DNA from 4 places in the Martelella mediterranea DSM 17316 genome. Region 1 is predicted to be linked to each of the others. Evidence: predicted binding sites of a transcription regulator. Region 1 holds the regulator's gene; each other region holds the start of a gene.
What was found. Region 1 encodes PhoB, which activates phosphate uptake and scavenging genes when phosphate is short. Its sites were predicted from a motif close to TGTCATNNANCTGTCAT; they were not measured.
Positions count from the first base shown of each region.

Region 2: a site for PhoB is predicted at 1,973-1,989, ahead of Mame_RS17350 (esterase-like activity of phytase family protein). Genes of this name have one in related genera too.
Region 3: a site for PhoB is predicted at 2,105-2,121, ahead of olsB (l-ornithine N(alpha)-acyltransferase). Genes of this name have one in related genera too.
Region 4: a site for PhoB is predicted at 2,105-2,121, ahead of Mame_RS05315 (DUF1045 domain-containing protein). Genes of this name have one in related genera too.

Region 1 is NZ_CP020330.1:867,579-871,125, forward strand. Features, by position in the region: gene pstB (phosphate ABC transporter ATP-binding protein PstB) at 1-730, shown strand, start outside; gene phoU (phosphate signaling complex protein PhoU) at 743-1,462, shown strand; gene phoB (phosphate regulon transcriptional regulator PhoB) at 1,485-2,168, shown strand; gene Mame_RS03960 (flavin-containing monooxygenase) at 2,274-3,547, opposite strand, start outside.
Region 2 is NZ_CP020330.1:3,735,077-3,738,623, reverse strand. Features, by position in the region: gene Mame_RS17355 (patatin-like phospholipase family protein) at 1-502, opposite strand, end outside; gene Mame_RS17350 (esterase-like activity of phytase family protein) at 774-1,913, opposite strand; gene parE (DNA topoisomerase IV subunit B) at 2,028-3,547, opposite strand, start outside.
Region 3 is NZ_CP020330.1:4,209,736-4,213,282, forward strand. Features, by position in the region: gene mutS (DNA mismatch repair protein MutS) at 1-830, opposite strand, end outside; gene olsB (l-ornithine N(alpha)-acyltransferase) at 1,189-2,052, opposite strand; gene lspA (signal peptidase II) at 2,342-2,830, opposite strand; gene Mame_RS19630 (TrmH family RNA methyltransferase) at 2,827-3,547, opposite strand, start outside.
Region 4 is NZ_CP020330.1:1,159,507-1,163,053, reverse strand. Features, by position in the region: gene Mame_RS05335 (ABC transporter permease) at 1-100, shown strand, start outside; gene Mame_RS05330 (hypothetical protein) at 118-321, opposite strand; gene Mame_RS05325 (Bax inhibitor-1/YccA family protein) at 598-1,353, shown strand; gene Mame_RS05320 (GNAT family N-acetyltransferase) at 1,476-2,009, shown strand; gene Mame_RS05315 (DUF1045 domain-containing protein) at 2,141-2,896, shown strand; gene Mame_RS05310 (alpha-D-ribose 1-methylphosphonate 5-triphosphate diphosphatase) at 2,893-3,547, shown strand, end outside.

The DNA of each region.
Region 1 (3,547 bases):
TTCCGTCTATTACGGGCAGAAGCGGGCGCTGTTCGACGTCAACCTGAACATCCGCCAGAATGCCGTCACCGCGCTGATCGGCCCGTCGGGCTGCGGCAAGTCGACCTTCCTGCGCACGCTCAACCGCATGAATGACACGATCGACAATTGCCGGGTGACCGGCACGATCACGCTCGACGGCGAGGATATCTATACCTCCGGCATTGATGTGGTGGAACTGCGCGCCCGCGTCGGCATGGTGTTCCAGAACCCGAACCCGTTTCCGAAATCGATCTACGAGAACGTCGCCTACGGCCCGCGCATCCACGGCCTTGCCCGTCATCGTTCGGATTTCGACCGGATCGTGGAGACCAGCCTGCAGAAGGCGGGCCTCTTCAACGAGGTCAAGGACCGCCTGCAGGAACCCGGCACCAGCCTTTCCGGCGGCCAGCAGCAGCGGCTTTGCATCGCGCGCGCCATCGCCGTCAGCCCGGAAGTGATCCTGATGGACGAGCCGTGCTCGGCGCTCGACCCGATCGCGACCGCCCGCGTGGAAGAGCTGATCAGCGAATTAAAGCAGAACTACACCATCGTGATGGTGACCCATTCGATGCAGCAGGCCGCGCGCGTGTCAGAGCGCACGGCGATGTTCCATCTCGGCTACATGGTCGAGGAGGACGACACCGACACGATTTTCACCAATCCCGCGGACCAGCGCACCCAGGACTACATTATGGGCAGGTTCGGTTAAGGAGACGCACAGATGGCACACTCGCATATCATATCGGCCTTCGACGAGGAGCTGAAATATCTCCAGCGCCGGATTTCCGAAATGGGCGGCATGGCGGAAGAGATGGTCTCGCAATCCGTCGTGGCGCTGGTCAACACCGATACCGAACTCGCCGAGAAGGTGATCGCCGAGGATCTGGCGCTGGACGAGGCCGAGCGCGAGGTCGGCGAAAAGGCGATCGTCACCATCGCGCGGCGCCAGCCGGTGGCGGCGGACCTGCGTGAAATCATGGGTGCGATCCGCATCGCCGCCGACCTCGAGCGCGTTGGCGACATGGCCAAGAACACCGCCAAGCGGGTGATCTCGGTGCAGGGCACCGGGGTTCCGCGCAAGCTCGCCCACGGCATCGAGCACCTGTCGGAACTGGCGCTGCTGCAGCTCAAGGAAGTGCTCGACGCCTACACCTCGCGCCAGGCCGACAAGGCCAATTCGATCCGCGAGCGCGACGAGGAGATCGACGCGATCTACACCTCGCTGTTCCGCGAGCTTTTGACCTACATGATGGAGGATCCGCGCAATATCACCACCTGCACGCATCTTCTGTTCTGCGCCAAGAACATCGAGCGCATCGGCGACCACGCCACCAATATTGCTGAAATGATCTACTACATCGCCACCGGCTCGCAGCCACAGGGAGAACGCCCGAAGGACGACATGTCGCCCTCGGTCGGCTCCGGCGAGAGCAAGTCCTGAAACCATTTGACAGAGGCACGAGATGGTTCCGAAGATTGCAGTTGTCGAAGATGAAGAAGCGCTGAGCGTCCTGCTGCGCTACAACCTTGAATCGGAAGGCTATGAAGTCGAGACGATCGCGCGCGGCGACGAGGCCGAACTCAGGCTGCAGGAGCGGGTGCCGGACCTCCTGCTGCTCGACTGGATGTTGCCGGGCGTTTCCGGCATCGAGCTTTGCCGCAGGCTCCGGATGCGGCCCGAGACCGAGCGTCTGCCGATCATCATGCTGACGGCGCGCGGCGAGGAAAGCGAGCGGGTGCGCGGTCTTGCGATCGGCGCCGACGATTATGTCGTCAAGCCGTTCTCGACCCCGGAACTGATGGCCCGCGTCAGGGCGATCCTGCGGCGCGCCCGGCCGGAAGTGCTTTCCAGCGTGCTCAAATGCGGCGATATCGAGCTTGACCGCGAGACCCACCGCGTTCACCGCAAGGCCAAGGAAGTCCGCCTCGGGCCGACCGAGTTCCGGCTGCTCGAATTCCTGATGACCTCGCCCGGCCGGGTGTTCTCCCGCTCCCAGCTTCTCGACGGTGTGTGGGGCCACGACATCTATGTCGACGAACGCACCGTCGACGTCCATGTCGGGCGTCTCAGAAAGGCCCTCAACTTCTCGCAAATGCCCGACGTGATCCGCACCGTGCGCGGCGCCGGCTATTCGATGGAGGTGTGAGGGGCCGCATGGCCCCGCCAATCTCCGCCCTTGAGGGCGGAGATTGCGCGCCGGAGCGTCCATTGTACCGAAGTCCGGGCGATCCCGTGTTTTCGGCGACCGGGATCAGCGGACTTCGAAACCGCGGTAATTGTCGTCGCGGATGGCGTTCATTTCGGTCATGTAATTGCCCATGCCGCCCATGTACCACATCGAGGTTCTGGGCTTGCCGGGAATGTTGGCGCCGTTGATCCAGCTGTCCGTCACTTCGAACAGCGTGCCGGCCATGCCTTCTTGGCACACCCGCACCCAGTCGTCCTGGGCCTCTCTCGTGGTCTCGATGATGCTGTTGCCTTGTTCGGCCTTCTCGATCAGGTCGCACAGGAAGTCGACCTGCCATTCATGCACCAGCGGCTGGCTGGTGAACGGGCTGAAGGGTCCGAATACCATCAGAAGGTTCGGGAAATCGGCGATGGACATGCCGGCATAGGCGCGCGGACCGTTCTTCCAGGCATCCTTCAGCCGTACGCCGTTGCGCCCGATCGTGTCGATCTTCAGATAGTTGCCGGTCATCGCGTCGAAGCCGGTCGCCATGATCACCACGTCGAGTTCCAGCTCCTTGCCGCCGACGATCAGCCCGTTTTCGGTGTATCGCTCGATCGGCTCCGCCTTGACGTCGTGGAGGGTGACATTGTCGCGATTATAGGTCTCGTAGTAATTGTCGGCGGCCAGCGGACGCTTGGCGTAATAGTCGCGTGGGGTCAGTTTGCGGGCGACTTCGGGGTCGGTGACGATGGCGTCGATCTTCGACTTGATGAAGTCGGTCGCCGTCTTGTTGGCCTCTGCGGTCACCGGAATATCGGAGAAGGTTTCGAGCAGGAAGCTGAAGCCATTGCCTTTTTTCCAGGCCTTTTCGTAAACGCGTTTGCGCTCTTCATTGTCGACCTCAAGCGCGGAAACGGTGCTTTCGTCAAAGCCGAAAACCGCCGCCGTGCTCAGCGCCCAGTCGCGGAAGCCGTGCGGATCGGCCTTGATCTTCTCGCGCGTTTCGGCCGGGAAGGGGCCGATGCCGAGCGGCACCACCCATTGCGCGGTGCGCTGTAACACATGCAGATGGCCGACCTTGTCGGCGAGCGCGGTGATGATCTGGATGCCGGTCGAGCCGGTTCCGACCACGCCGACGCGCTTGCCCTGAAGGTCGGGCGCGTTGTCCGGCCATTTCGAGGCGAGTAGCACCTCGCCCTTGAACTTGTCCTGATCCGGGAATTGCGGGGCATAGGAGGAGGAGAGAAGCCCCACGGCCTCGATCACATATTTTGCCTTCACCGTATCGCCGGCCGTGGTGGTCAGGAGCCAGCGGCCCTCGTCCTCTTTCCATTCGGCGCTGGCGATGCGGGTGT
Region 2 (3,547 bases), 1.8 Mb from region 1:
TCGCGAGCGGTATCTCCAGCCCGGCGAAATCGGCGGGCAGGTCCGCAGGCAGCAGCGCCGCAAACAGCACCTCCGGCTCGATCACCGCCGGGCGGAACAGGTTGAACAGCGAGCCCCAGGTTTCGCCGGTATCGATCAGCAGGCGCTTCAGCAGCGACTGGCGCTGGGTCAGCAAGTCGACGGCATATTCCCGGATTTCGTCGCCGCTCATACCGCTGGCGTAGAGCGCGCCGATGATCGAACCCATCGACGTGCCGGTCATCTCTCTCGGCTTGATGCCGAGTTCATCCAGGCTCTGGAGATAGGGGATATGGGCAAAGGCCTTGGCCGCGCCGCCGCCGAGCGCCAGCGCAAAGCCATCGCGGCCGACAGGCTCAGCCTCCAGCGCGACGCCGGGCAGATTGCGGGTGATCGTTCCCGGTCGGGTTTCGGCCCTGGCAAGACCGGTCGCGCCGGCCAGACCGGCGGCGGAGGCGATGATGAAGTTTCGGCGCGAAGTCATTGTTTCACAGAGCTTTTCTTTTTTGTCTGGCACAGACTATAGAGAGCGTATCCATGCCCGACAAGCACGGAAGCCGGCTCAATCATGGAGTTTGCGGAGAAACTGGTTTAACGCGTTGGTACCATGGATTGAGTTTCGTCTCTAACGCCGTGTTTCTTCAACATATAATTAACCTTAACAGTAATCTTGCACCCAGTGCCTTCCCGAGCAGATCGTGGGGCCGCGTTTCACGGTGACGCGGCCCCGCCTCCTTGATTTTGCAAGGGCCGTCTTAGCGGTTCAGACCGGGCAGGCTTTCGATCCGGAAGGCCAGGAACTGGGTCTTCTGTTCGGCGTTGAAATTGTTGTCCGAGGCCAGCAGCAGGAGCGGCGTTCCGTCTTCCGACCGGCCGATCGTCATTGCCTCGATATTGTCCGGCGCAAGGCCGATGGCGCCGAGATCGAGGATCTGGGTCTTGGCGACCGGCACGATGGTTTCCTCGCTGTCGGCAAGCGACGCGATGGCCGAAACATCGGTCGCGCCGTCGAGATCGATCATGAAGATCCGGATGGTGAAGCCGCGGTTTTCGGCGAAGCTGCGCTCGGAAACCAGAAGACGGGTGTCGTCGAGCGGCATCATGTCGGAGAGGCCGTTGTCGTTCCATGCGCCGCCATCGACCGGCGCGTGGGGAATCGGGTCGATCATGTAGATATACTGCGCCATCGGCTCGCCGGTTTCGGCATCGTAGCGCACGATCCGGGAAGGGCTCGCCGTGGTCAGAGATGAGGCGGGGCCGTCCTGATAGAGCGCTGCCTCATTGGCCACCAGCACATCGCCTTCGGGCAGCACAGCAATGCTCTCGAAGGCATTGTTGTTGCGGATGCCGGTGGCATGGTCCTCGCTCGGCGCAAAGCCTTCCGGCAGGGTGAACGCGCGCACGAAATCGCCATCGGTCGATGTGATGCGCACGAACGGCGCGATCATCGCCTTGCCGTCGCCCTCGCTCGACCAGATCAGATTGTCGCCGAACAGGCGGATCTGCTCCGGGTCGACCGTCTTCTCCGCGAAGGGCGATCCGTCCTCGTCCTTCAGCGTAACGGTCCGCACAACGGAGACATCTTCGATGCCGTCGGCGCTGGAGCGGATGTCGAGTTCGTAGAATCGGGCGGGGGCCTTCTGGGAACGGTCGTCGGAGATCGCGACGTAACGGCCGGTTGCGGCATCGCAATCGATCCCGGAAATCCCGCCGAACTCGACGCCGTCGACCATGGTGCCGGTATCGATGGCGAATTCACCGGCGAATGTCAGGCTGACGGGGGCATCGCAGTCGTTGATGGGGCAGTCGACGGCAATTGTCTCGCCGATCTCGGCGGCGTGGGCGCCGGCGGCGAGCACGGCGATAAGGGCAGTGGCGGAAAGCAGGGATTTCATGGCAGCACCTCGTGTGAGACGGCGGGAGTTGACCGTCATTGAGGTAGTGCCCTCGCTCGTTATCAGCCGTATGACACCGGCCCCGTGAAAACGTCTCCGGGCCGGCGCTCCTCGTCAGATATCCAGATTCTCCGCAAACGCCGCGTTTTCCTGGATGAAGCGGAAACGGGCTTCCGCCTTGGTGCCCATCAGGTCCTCCACGGCGGCCTTGGTGCCTTCGAAATCGATCTCATCGATATCGACGCGCAGAAGCGTGCGCTTCTTCGGGTCCATCGTGGTTTCCTTGAGCTGGGCCGGCAGCATTTCGCCAAGCCCCTTGAAGCGGCTGATCTCGACCTTGCCGCGACCTGAAAACATGGTCTTCATCAGCTCTTCGCGATGGGCGTCATCGCGGGCATAGGCGGTCTTGCCGCCCTGGGAAAGCTTGTAGAGCGGGGGCACTGCCAGATAGAGGTGGCCCTGCCGGATCAACTCCGGCATCTCGGTATAGAAGAAGGTGATCAGCAGCGAGGCGATGTGCGCGCCGTCGACGTCCGCATCGGTCATGATCACGATGCGTTCGTAGCGCAGGTCTTCCTCGCGGTATTTCGTCCGCGTGCCGCAGCCAAGCGCCTGGATCAGGTCGGCAAGCAACTGGTTGGACGAAAACTTGTCGCGCCCGGCGCTCGCCACATTCAGGATCTTGCCCCGAAGCGGCAGGATCGCCTGATTGGCACGGTTGCGCGCCTGCTTGGCGGAGCCGCCGGCCGAATCGCCCTCGACCAGAAACAGCTCCGCGCCAGCCGCCGTGTTCTGCGAACAGTCGGCAAGCTTGCCGGGCAGGCGCAGTTTCTTGACCGCGGTCTTGCGGTTGACCTCACGCTCCTTGCGCCGGCGCAACCGCTCCTCGGAGCGTTCGACCACCCAGTCGAGCAGCTTTTCCGCTTCCGCCGGATTGGCGGAGAGATAAAGGTCGAAGGGATCGCGCAGTGCGTTTTCGACGATCCTCTGCGCCTCGACGGTCGCCAGCCTGTCCTTGGTCTGGCCGACGAATTCCGGCTCGCGGATGAAGACGGAGAGCATGCCGACGGCCGAAATCATCACGTCGTCCGTGGTGATCTGCGCGCCGCGCTTGTTGCCGATCATCTCGGCATAGTTCTTCAGCCCGCGCATCAGCGCTTGGCGCAGGCCGGCCTCGTGCGTGCCGCCCTCGGGCGTCGGGATGGTGTTACAGTAGGAGTGGACATTCGGGTCGCCGCCATACCAGGCCACCGCCCATTCGACAGCGCCGTGGCCGCCGGTCTTCTCGTTCTTGCCGGCGAAAATCTCGCGGGTGACGGTGAAGTCCTTGCCGATGGTGGCGGCGAGGTAGTCCTTCAGCCCGCCGGGGAAATGGAACTCGGCCTTTTCCGGCAGGTCCTCCTTGCCTTCGACCAGCGAGGGGTCGCAGGACCAGCGGATCTTGACGCCGCCGAACAGGTAAGCCTTGGAGCGCGACATCCGGAAGATACGGGCCGGATCGAACTTCGCGCGCGGCCCGAAGATTTCGGCATCGGGATGAAACCGGATCTTGGTGCCGCGCCGGTTCTGGGTCGGGCCGCAATCCTCAAGCTCGCCCTGCGGCACGCCGCGCGAGAAGGAAAGCCGGTAGAGCC
Region 3 (3,547 bases), 1.3 Mb from region 1:
GGGCGTTCGTTGATCTGGGTCTTTTCGACATAGGCGACGGCCGCGGCGGCGGCGGAAAGCTCCGGCCGCGAAAACCGCCCGAAGCCATCGAGCGTGGCGACGCCGAAGAACCGGCCGAGCCGGTCCTGCGCTGTCGCGCCGTCAAACAGCACGGCCGGCTGCGGCGAGACCGCGCGGCCCAGAAGATCGAAGACCGGCCGCAGTTTCTCATCGGCGAACACGGTATCGGCGACGACCAGCTCGCGCGGTTCAACGCGCATGATATCGGCGGCGAGCCTCCCTTCGGAGGACGCGCTGACGCGGAAGACGCCGGTGGAGATATCGATCCAGGCGAGGCCGTAATTGTTCTCCCCCTCGCCGCCCTTCACCCGCGACAGCGCCATCAGGTAATTGCTTTCACCGGGCGCGAGCAGCTTGTCCTCGGTGATCGTGCCCGCCGTCACCAGCCTTGTGACATCGCGCCGGACGACGGACTTCGAACCGCGCTTCTTGGCCTCGGCAGGATCCTCGGTCTGCTCGCAGACGGCGACCCGGAAGCCAAGGCCGATGAGCTTCTGCAGGTAGTCGTCGGCGGCATGGACCGGCACACCGCACATCGGAATGTCGCGGCCGAGATGCTGGCCACGCTTGGTGAGCGTGATCGACAGCGCGCGGGCCGCCTCGACGGCGTCATCGAAGAACAGCTCGTAGAAATCGCCCATCCGGTAGAACAGCAGGAGATCGGGGTTTGCGGCCTTGATCTCGATATACTGCTCCATCATCGGCGTTGCCGATGCCCGGCTTTCCTCGGAGATCAGTTCTTCGGTCGGGATACGATTATCGTCTGCCACGGCGCACGCTCGATATGAAGGGAATTGCCCTCTTCATCTGTCACGAATTTTTACGGCTCGAAAGTGTCGGTCGCAAGAAAGCTGGGCAAAACGTAAATGGCTGAGGTTGGTTGAAAGCGGCCCGACGTATTCCTGCTGAAAGTTCAGCCGATTTCTGGGTGTATGTTGCCGCCGGGGCTTGGCAGCCCACAATCTCTCCCCTTGAGGGAGAGATGCCCCGACAGGGGCAGAGAGGGGTGAACCCTATCGGCAAATTCGGAGCTTGCGGCTTATGCCCATACCCCTCTCTGTCGCTTTCGCGACATCTCCCCCTCAAGGGGGGAGATTGATGGGGGCTATGCGGCGCGCTCCGAAAAACTCAGCTCGCGAACCGTCCGGCGTCGGCGCCGTAATAATTCAGGTAGCGATCCGAGATCGAGCTGATGGGCAGCACGATCAGCACGTCGGTGGTGTTGAAGGCGTGATCGATGACCGCGCCTTCGCCGACCATCGCGCCGAGGCGCAGATAGCCCTTGATCAGCGGCGGCAGGCCGGTGAGCGCGCGCCGACCCGAGGCTTCCTCAGCCGGCATCAGGTTCATGTCGACCGCCAGTTCGGGACGGGCGGCAACCGCCCAGTCGCCGGTGGCGCGGGCATTGTGGTGCAGGAACGAAAGCGCCATGGCGTGGTCCGCGGGATCGGTGCCATGGAAGGAGGCGCAACCGAACATCACGCCGATATCGTGTTTCAGCGCATAGGCCCAGTTGCCCTGCCAGAGCAGTTCCACGGTGCGCTTGCTGCGGTAATCCGGCAGCACGCAGGACCGGCCAAGTTCCATGAACCGCACTTCGGGATGGCGGGCGACGAGATCGGCGGTCTGGAACTCGGAATCGGAATAAAACCCGCCGTGCTCCATCGCCACTTCGTGGCGCAGCAGGCGGTAGGTGCCGACGATCTGGTCTTCGGGCTCGCCCTCGATCTTGTGGTCGACGACCAGAAGATGGTCGCAGATATCGTCCCAGCGGTCGAAATCGCGCTTGGCGCGCATCGCCGCTTCCGGCAAACGCGCCTGCATTTCCTCCACGAAAACGCGGTAACGGATGGATTGAGCGGCGTCGATCTCCGCCGCGGTTTCCGCAATCCGGGTCTCCAGACTGCCGATGCGGCCGAGCACGTTGTTACCGGCCACCGCGATCGAAGCGTCTGCTGGGACCGATGGTTGCAGAAGATCAAGGACTTCCATCGTCATCGCACGTTCCGGATCATTTGTCTTGGGTGTCATAAAGCACTTTACTGCGACAGGTTCGTGACAGCCGCATCCCGTAATCTGAGGGCAGAAGAAGGTCTGACGCAAGACCTCCGCGCGCCGTTTCCGTGCTATCCGGGCAACGGCCCGATTGGGAGAAACTGTAATACAAGGCGTGAGCGAGGTCCAGCCGCTTTTGACGAAACGCCAATCACCAGGCGACGCCAGAGGACCTTTCAACTCATTGAATGCCAAGGTTTTCCGCTAATATACCCGCCGCTGCCCCTCAGGCCTTGTCCTTGCCCGATCCGTTCAACAGGAACTCCTGGATGAAGATCATGACGGCGCCGATGGTGATGTAGCTGTCGGCGAGATTGAAGATCGGAAACGTCCAGTCGCCGACATGGAAGCGGATATAGTCGACGACGTGGCCATAGATGAAATGATCGAGAATGTTTCCGAGCGCGCCCGAAACCACCAGCGCGAAGCCGATCAGCGCGAACACCTGCCCCGGCGCGGTGCGGCGCCAGAGATAGATCACGACGGCCACGATCGCCAGCCGCATCGCGACCAGCGCCCAGCCATTGGTGTCCGACAGCAGCGAAAAGGCGATCCCCGGATTGTAGGTCTTGAACAGGCCGAGGAAGGGCAGCACGTCATAGGTCCGGTGCAGCGGCAGATAGACCTCGACCGCGAACTTGATCGCAGCGTCGATGAGAACGGCGATCACGATGAACAGGACTGCGGGGCCAGGACGGGAAAGCGGCGAGGTCATCGGCCGGGCTCCTCAAGAGACAGAAGGTGGCGGCGGGCTTCATAGAGCATCACCGCGGTGGCGACCGCCAGATTGAGCGAATCGGCCCTGCCCTGCTGCGGTATGCGCGCGAGCCGGCCCGCGCCCTCGGCAAGTTCGGGCGGCAGGCCCTGCTGCTCATTGCCCATCAGCAGCACGATCGGCTTCTTGGTGTAATCGATGGTGCGGTAATCGACGGAGCCGGCCAGATGGGTGGCGACGATTTCCGCGCCGCTTTTCTTCGCCCAGTCCAGAAACGCCTTCGGCTCGGCGCGCGAGACCGGCAGCGCGAAGACAGAGCCCATCGTCGCCCGCACCGTTTCCAGCGAGAACGGATCGGTGGTCTCGCCGACAAGAATGATGCCCGACGCGCCGGCGGCATCCGCGGTACGGATGATCGTGCCGAGATTGCCCGGATCGCGCACCCGGTCGAGCGCGATATAGGTCTCGTTCTTCTGCGGCGCGATCTCGGCAAGCGGGCGGTAATGGCTCTCAAAAACGCCGGCGACCATCTGCGGATTGTCGCGCCGCGTGATCGCACCGAGCACCTTCTCGGAGACCTCGAGCACCAGACCGCCGGAGGCAACCGTCTTGGCGGCGGCCTTTTCCACCGGCGGCTTGCCCTTGGCGGCCTTGGCGTAGATCAACGTGCGGATCGTCCAGCCGAGCTCAAGCGCGTCGATGATCAGCTTCAGGCCC
Region 4 (3,547 bases), 290 kb from region 1:
GACCGTGCTCGGCGCGGTGATCGTCACCGTCGCCATCGGCCTCGCCGGCACCTGGCATCTCCTCGGCCAGAAGCCCGCGCTCTATCTGCGCGAGCTTTGAAGGTCCTTCAGGCGGGACTATTTGTCGCGGCGCAGCGCGTCCATCAGTTCGGCGTTGCGGCGGTCGGCCCAGTAGTTCTGGACGGCGAACAGGGCCCAGAGCGCGGCGACCGGCCAGCCGATCAGGGTGATCTGCAATATCAGGCAGATAACGCCGGAAAACGGTTTGCCGATGGTGAAAAACGAAAGCCACGGCAGAATGACGGCGATGAAATAGCGCATGAATATCCTCTTTTCTTGCGGTCGGCATTATTGCCGGATGTAGGGGCTTTGCAGGAGAAATGGTGCTTCCGATTGCTGTTTTGCAGGCCGCCGGCGCGTTTCTTACGAAAAATTGAGGATTTGCCGACGGATTCCAAACGGATATGCCTTGTATCGCGTTGCCATTCCCCTCATATTATCGTCAGGCTTGCTGGAGCCCCCCAGCGGCGCCTGGGCTGTCGCCCTGCTGCGACGCCCGACACCGTGAACAACGAGGGGCTTTTTTAGAGGAACTCAATGGCTGATCTTCGCAACTATCAGAATCACGCGCAGGCGGGAGCCCAGGCGAGTGCTGCAATCGATCAGGGACTGCGCGCCTACATGCTGCGCGTCTACAATCTCATGGCTCTCGGCCTCGTGATCACCGGCATCGCGGCTTACGGAATCTTCACGGCCTCGGTATCGGGCGATGCCAGCGGCCAGGTTCAGCTTACCCAGTTCGGTCAGGTCATGTACGCCTCGCCGCTGAAGTGGCTGGTCATGTTCGCACCGCTGATCGCCTTCTTTTTCCTGGCGTTCCGCATCAACAAGATGAGCGTTGCCGCGGCCCAGACGGCGTTCTGGGTCTATGCCGCGCTGACCGGCATTTCGCTGTCGACGATCTTCCTGGTTTATACCGGCCAGAGCGTCGTCCAGACCTTCTTCATCACCGCCGCTTCGTTCGGCGCGCTGTCGCTTTACGGCTACACCACCAAGCGTGATCTGTCGGCGATGGGCTCGTTCATGGTCATCGGCCTGTTCGGCGTGATCATCGCCATGATCGTCAACATCTTCCTGCAGTCGAGCGCGCTCGGCTTCGCGATCTCGGTTCTCGGCGTGCTGATCTTCGCCGGCCTGACCGCTTGGGACACGCAGAAGATCAAGGAAATGTACTATGAAGGCGACGGCCATGAAGTGGCTGGCCGCAAGGCGGTGATGGGCGCGCTGACGCTCTACCTCGACTTCATCAACATGTTCCTGTTCATGCTGCGCCTGCTCGGCAACCGCAACTGATCCGGACGATGATGGAACACTGATCGAGGCGGCTTTCGGGCCGCCTTTTTCGTGCCCGCTTCCCTGCGGGCCGAAAGCGGATTATCGTTCCCGTTACCTTTCCACCTGCCCCGACCCGGACCATGACCGTCACCCTCCGCCCCGCCTCGCCCGCCGATCTTTCCGCGATCACCGAAATCTATGCCGAATGCGTGCTGAACGGGGTGGCGAGCTATGAGCTGGAGCCGCCGAGCCGGGAGGAAATGGAAGCGCGGATGGCCGCGATCACCGCCGCCGGCTACCCCTATCTCGCCGCCGTCGAGGGTGACCGCATCATCGGCTATGCCTACGCCAACGCCTTCCGCACCCGTCCGGCCTATCGCTGGCTGGTCGAAAATTCGGTCTATCTTTCTCCGGAAGCGCGCGGCAAGGGCGTGGGCAAAAGCCTGCTTTCGCAATTGGTAACGGAATGCGAGACGCGCGGATTCCGCCAGATGGTCGCCGTCATCGGCGGGGCCAGCCCGGCTTCGATCGCGCTCCATACGGCGCTTGGCTTCACCGAGTCCGGCCGGCTGACGGGAACCGGCTTCAAGCACGGAAAATGGCTCGACACCGTATTCATGCAGCGCCCGCTCGGCGAGGGAAACCGGAGCGACCCGCTGCCGCTGTCGCTTTGACCGCCTGCCGCAGCACCGCCGACGGAACCAACGGCTCGGGCCGCGCATTGAAGAAGACGGGACGCCTTGCAAAGACGGACGAATCCCTGCACTTTCCTCATCCTCCCTTCATTTCGGGCAAGGAAAACGATTTGCGCTACGCCATCTATTTCACTCCCGCCATCGACCATCCCCTGACGATTGCCGCCAGCCGCTGGCTCGGCTACGACGCCTTTGCCGGCGAGGAACGGCCGTTTCCAGACAGTATCGCGCTCGCCGCCGGCCGGATGAGCGCCGTAACCGCGGCCGCCGCCCGCTATGGCTTCCACGCCACGCTGAAGGCACCGTTCCGGCTTGCCGACAATGCCACGCCGGCAGCGCTGGAGGCCGCCTTTGACGTGTTCTGCCGCAAGCACAGTCCATTCGACACACCCGAATTGAAGCTCGGCAAGCTCGGCAAGTTCCACGCCCTCGTTCCGGCTGGAGAAAGTCAGATGCTGCAGGATTTCGCAGCCGATGTCGTGCGCTATTTCGAGCCGATGCGCGCGCCGCTCGCCAACGAGGAGATCGCGCGGCGCAAGCCGGAGGAACTGAGCGAAGCGGAACGCGACAATCTGGAGCGCTGGGGCTATCCTTACGTCTTCGATGATTTCCGCTTCCACATGACGCTGACGGGACCGGTGACGGGAACCGACATGCACGTGATCGAGACCGCCATCGAGGATTATTTCGCGCCCTTCGTCGGCAAGCCGCTTGAAATTTCCGGCATCGCGCTGTTCATGGAGGAGCGGCGCGGCGCACCCTTCGTGATCCGCCGCTGGCAGCCGCTGACGGGCGGCCAAACCACGCTTTTCGGGACCGAAGAGACAGGTACGAGCGAGACTGGGGCCGGAGAAACCGAGGAATGAGCGCCGAAACCGTTTTCACCAATGCGCGGATCGTGCTTGAGGACGAGATCGTGCATGGCGCGCTCATGGTGCGCGACGGCGAAATCGCCGACATCTCGGAACACCCGACCCGCCATGGCGACGACATGGAGGGGGATTACCTGATCCCCGGCCTGATCGAGCTTCATACCGATCATCTCGAAGGCCATTATGCGCCACGCCCCGGCGTGCGCTGGGACAAGATCGCGGCCGTCCAGGCCCATGACGGACAGATCATCGCCTCCGGCATCACCACCGTCTTCGACTGCCTGCGCATGGGCTCCGACGATGGCGACGGTTTCGATCTCGGCGAGATGCGCGACATGGCCGACGCGATCCAGCAAGCCGAGCGCGAGAACCGGCTGAAGGCCCAGCACTTCCTGCATCTGCGCTGCGAGGTTTCCGCAGCCAATGTGATGGAGCATTTCGCCGGCTTCGAGAATGATCCGCATGTCCGGCTGACCTCGCTGATGGACCATGCGCCCGGCCAGCGGCAGTTTACCGATCTTTCACAGTACGAACTCTACTACAAGCCGAAGCGCGGCCTTTCCGACGAGGCCTTCGCGGCCTTCGTCGCGGAACGTCAGGGTCGGTCGGAAAAATATGCCGGTCCGCACCGGCAGATGATCTCCG